Regions from separate parts of the Psychrobacillus sp. FSL K6-2836 genome, predicted to be linked through region 2. Evidence: a T-box and tRNA genes for the amino acid it is inferred to sense, from the RefSeq annotation. Region 2 holds a T-box; the other holds one or more tRNA genes.
The links. A T-box is a leader RNA that pairs with one kind of tRNA and senses whether it is charged. The one in region 2 lies ahead of lysS (lysine--tRNA ligase), so its partner is inferred to be a tRNA-Lys.

Region 1: it encodes a tRNA-Lys, which carries the amino acid that the T-box ahead of lysS (lysine--tRNA ligase) is inferred to sense. The anticodon was not compared.

What each region holds. Positions count from the first base shown of each region.
Region 1 is NZ_JBBOOM010000001.1:3,617,202-3,619,569, reverse strand. It holds tRNA gene MKY37_RS17470 (tRNA-Asp) at 74-149, opposite strand; tRNA gene MKY37_RS17465 (tRNA-Met) at 153-227, opposite strand; tRNA gene MKY37_RS17460 (tRNA-Ser) at 281-373, opposite strand; tRNA gene MKY37_RS17455 (tRNA-Ile) at 384-460, opposite strand; tRNA gene MKY37_RS17450 (tRNA-Met) at 467-540, opposite strand; tRNA gene MKY37_RS17445 (tRNA-Ala) at 564-639, opposite strand; tRNA gene MKY37_RS17440 (tRNA-Pro) at 652-728, opposite strand; tRNA gene MKY37_RS17435 (tRNA-Arg) at 734-810, opposite strand; tRNA gene MKY37_RS17430 (tRNA-Leu) at 826-914, opposite strand; tRNA gene MKY37_RS17425 (tRNA-Gly) at 930-1,004, opposite strand; tRNA gene MKY37_RS17420 (tRNA-Leu) at 1,022-1,106, opposite strand; tRNA gene MKY37_RS17415 (tRNA-Lys) at 1,132-1,204, opposite strand; tRNA gene MKY37_RS17410 (tRNA-Thr) at 1,211-1,286, opposite strand; tRNA gene MKY37_RS17405 (tRNA-Val) at 1,302-1,377, opposite strand; rRNA gene rrf (5S ribosomal RNA) at 1,403-1,518, opposite strand; rRNA gene MKY37_RS17395 (23S ribosomal RNA) at 1,640-2,368, opposite strand, start outside.
Region 2 is NZ_JBBOOM010000001.1:3,297,982-3,300,349, forward strand. It holds gene yhaM (3'-5' exoribonuclease YhaM) at 1-410, shown strand, start outside; T-box leader at 661-930, shown strand; gene lysS (lysine--tRNA ligase) at 1,030-2,368, shown strand, end outside.

The sequences.
Region 1 (2,368 bases), 320 kb from region 2:
ATTTACGCTAAGCCTTTTGCTTATCCTAAATCAATAATTAATATGTATAAGGTTTGAAACTTATATAAATAAATGGCGGTCCCGACCGGGATCGAACCGGCGATCTCCTGCGTGACAGGCAGGCATGTTAACCGCTACACCACGGGACCATTTGGTTGCGGGGACAGGATTTGAACCTGCGACCTTCGGGTTATGAGCCCGACGAGCTACCACTGCTCCACCCCGCGACAATACAATACTTAAGGATAATTTATTACTTCCACAAACAATAAGATGAAAATGGAGGAGGAAGAGGGATTCGAACCCCCGCGCGGTATGACCCGCCTGTCGGTTTTCAAGACCGATCCCTTCAGCCAGACTTGGGTATTCCTCCAAGATATTGTTGGTGGACCTTGCAGGACTCGAACCTGCGACCGGACGGTTATGAGCCGTCTGCTCTAACCAACTGAGCTAAAGGTCCTTAAGATGGCGGCAGAGGGAGTCGAACCCACGACCTTTCGGGTATGAACCGAGTGCTCTAGCCAGCTGAGCTACACCGCCAAGATTTTCAAACTTTTTATAAATGGTGGAGCCTAGCGGGATCGAACCGCTGACCTCCTGCGTGCAAGGCAGGCGCTCTCCCAGCTGAGCTAAGGCCCCAAAAATAATAACTGGTCGGGAAGACAGGATTCGAACCTGCGACCCCTTGGTCCCAAACCAAGTGCTCTACCAAGCTGAGCTACTTCCCGTTATATGGTGCGCTCGGCAGGACTCGAACCTGCAACCTCTTGATTCGTAGTCAAGTGCTCTATCCAATTGAGCTACGAGCGCAATGTTTCATAAAAGTGGTGCCGAGGACCGGAATCGAACCGGTACGGTAGTCACCTACCGCAGGATTTTAAGTCCTGTGCGTCTGCCAGTTCCGCCACCCCGGCACTTTAGTGAATCTTTGGAGCGGAAGACGAGGTTCGAACTCGCGACCCCCACCTTGGCAAGGTGGTGTTCTACCACTGAACTACTTCCGCTCGGTTATTAAATTAAATGGTGCGGGTGAAGGGAGTCGAACCCCCACGCCTTGCGGCGCTAGATCCTAAGTCTAGTGCGTCTGCCAGTTCCGCCACACCCGCAATATATATTCACTATAAAAAGTGATGAGCCATGTAGGATTCGAACCTACGACCCTCTGATTAAAAGTCAGATGCTCTACCAACTGAGCTAATGGCTCGAAAAATGGTGCCGGAGAAAGGACTTGAACCCTCAACCTACTGATTACAAGTCAGTTGCTCTACCAGTTGAGCTACTCCGGCAGGAGTAAAATATTATGGTGGAGGATGACGGGCTCGAACCGCCGACCCTCTGCTTGTAAGGCAGATGCTCTCCCAGCTGAGCTAATCCTCCTGGGTAATTTATGTATTATTTGCAAGCCCAGCGACGTCCTACTCTCACAGGGGGAAACCCCCAACTACCATCGGCGCTAAAGAGCTTAACTTCCGTGTTCGGTATGGGAACGGGTGTGACCTCTTTGCCATCATCACTAGACCTGAATAATTATTGAAAGACAAGTTTTATTATAACAACCCTGTAGAATATTGCAAGAGTTTTTTAATAAAAAATTTATTCTTTCAAAACTGGATAAACGACATTGTTACGATAAACAAATTTGGTTAAGTCCTCGATCGATTAGTATTCGTCAGCTGCACATGTCGCCACGCTTCCACCCCGAACCTATCTACCTCATCGTCTTTGAGGGATCTTACTTACTTGCGTAATGGGAAATCTCATCTTGAGGGGGGCTTCGTGCTTAGATGCTTTCAGCACTTATCCCGTCCACACATAGCTACCCAGCGATGCTCTTGGCAGAACAACTGGTACACCAGCGGTGTGTCCATCCCGGTCCTCTCGTACTAAGGACAGCTCCTCTCAAATTTCCTACGCCCACGACGGATAGGGACCGAACTGTCTCACGACGTTCTGAACCCAGCTCGCGTACCGCTTTAATGGGCGAACAGCCCAACCCTTGGGACCGACTACAGCCCCAGGATGCGATGAGCCGACATCGAGGTGCCAAACCTCCCCGTCGATGTGGACTCTTGGGGGAGATAAGCCTGTTATCCCCGGGGTAGCTTTTATCCGTTGAGCGATGGCCCTTCCATGCGGAACCACCGGATCACTAAGCCCGTCTTTCGACCCTGCTCGACTTGTAGGTCTCGCAGTCAAGCTCCCTTCTGCCTTTACACTCTTCGAATGATTTCCAACCATTCTGAGGGAACCTTTGGGCGCCTCCGTTACACTTTAGGAGGCGACCGCCCCAGTCAAACTACCCGCCTGACACTGTCTCCTACCCGGGTTACGGGTATGGGTTAGAATTTCAATACAACCAGGGCAGTAT
Region 2 (2,368 bases):
ATCCAACCTTAAACAAAGATCTTTTATACGCAGGAATCATTTTACATGATATAGGAAAGGTTATAGAGCTCTCAGGTCCTGTGGCAACGACATACACAATCGAAGGGAATTTACTTGGACATATTACAATCATGGTCAATGAAATTTCTAAAGCAGCAGAAGAGCTAGAAATCGAAGGCGAAGAAGTAATGCTTCTGCAGCATATGGTGCTCTCTCATCATGGTAAAGAAGAATGGGGTAGCCCAAAACGTCCTGCACTCCGTGAAGCTGAGATGCTGCATTATATCGATAATATTGATGCAAAAATGAATATGCTCAATCGTGCACTAGATAAAACAAACCCAGGTGAATTCACCGAGCGATTATTCCCACTTGAAAATCGTTCATTTTATAAGCCTACATTTGAGTAAAAGAAAAGCGTAAAAGGTATAAAGCCTTTACGCTTTTTTAGTTAGGCTATGTTTAAGGAAAAGATGATCTATCGCAAAATGGAAATATGACAACTAACCTGCCTCTGATTAAATTAGTTCCAACTCAAAGTGAAGGAATGTACTTCAAATAACACTGCGGTTTAGTTGAACAAGAAAATTAACCCTATAATATACGTATTGACATTGACTTAATCATTTCTTTAGGCTAATGTATTTATAATTAATAGAATATTCGGCTATGATGAGAAGAGTAATTTTGATTCTTTATTTCCAGAGAGCTCCTGTAGGTGGGAAGGAGTAATAATGATCTTTATGAAAAAAGGCTCAGAGCTTCGCACGGATCTAAGATTGATTGCTTAGTGATACTGCGACGGGATCTCCCGTTAAAGAGATAGGGTATAATCAATTACTATTAAATTGCCGTACCCGAAGAGGTTGATATGGCGACATATCAATAAACTGAGGTGGTAACACGGAGCTATAAACTCTCGTCCTCAAGATGAATAATCTTGGGGGTGGGAGTTTTTTTGTTGTTTAGAAATATGAATCCGAATTATAAAAATTTAAAATACAAACTATAGGAATGGAGTGCAATAGAGTGAGTAATGAACAAACAACCCTTAGAATAGAAAAATTAGAGACTTTAAGATCGCAGGGGGTACCAGTATATCCTGAAAGATTTTCGACAAACTACGAACTTTACAAAGCATCTTCACTTGAGGATGGAACATTAGGGGTTCGAGTTGCAGGAAGAATCATGGGGATTCGTCAGTTTAGTAAATTTAGTTTCATCACAATTTCAGACATTCAAGGTAATTTACAACTTCTTCTGAAAAAAGAAGAGATTGGGGACCAAGCTTTTAATGATTTCATCGACTTTTTTGATATAGGTGATTTTATTGGTGTTGAAGGAAATATGTATTCTACGAACACGAACGAAAAAACGCTCCGTATCGAAAATTATGTTTTGCTTGGAAAAGCTTTACACACACTACCAGATAAATGGCATGGATTAAGCAATATTGACACCCGTTATAGACAACGTTATTTAGATTTAATGATGACAAAGGAAACGCAAAATCGCATGTTAATACGAACAAAATTAGTGCGGGCAGTTCGTAGATTTTTAGAAGAAAAAAACTTCTTAGAAGTAGAAACACCTGTGTTACAACATACTTCCTCTGGTGCTTTAGCAAGCCCATTTAGAACTTATCATAACTCGTTAGATACGGAATTAAATTTACGAATTGCACCAGAGACCTACTTAAAAAGACTAATTGTAGGTGGTTTTACAAAAGTATTTGAATTTGCTAAATGCTTTAGAAATGAAGGAATTAGTCCTCAACACCTTCAAGAATTTACAATGGTTGAAGGCTATGCAGCTTATTGGAACTATGAGGATACAATGGAACTCATGCGTGAAATGATTTTATATGTGCTTCAACAAACATTTAATACAACAATTATTAGTATAAAAGGACAAATGATTGATTTTTCATTAGAGTGGAACGTTGTTTCATTTAGGGATTTAATTCTAAAAGATACGGGTATTGATATTGATTTGTATCCAGATGTAAAAGACTTATATTATGAAACAAAGCAAAAAAACATTTATTTAGAGCATGAGAATGTAGAGACTTTAGGTAGAGGGAATTTTATTGATCTTCTATATAAAAAAATGTGTCGTCCACAATTAATAAAACCAACATTTTTAATCAAACACCCTATTGATTTATCACCATTGGCAAGAGCAAATGATGACAATTCAGCAATTACAGATCGATTTCAATTAGTAGTGAATGGTGCTGAGATTATCAATGCTTATTCAGAATTAGTTGATCCCATTGAACAAAGAAAACGTTTAGAGGCACAAGCCATTCTGAAAAGTGGTGGCGATTCAGAAGCAATGGAAATGGATGAAGACTACATATTAGCTA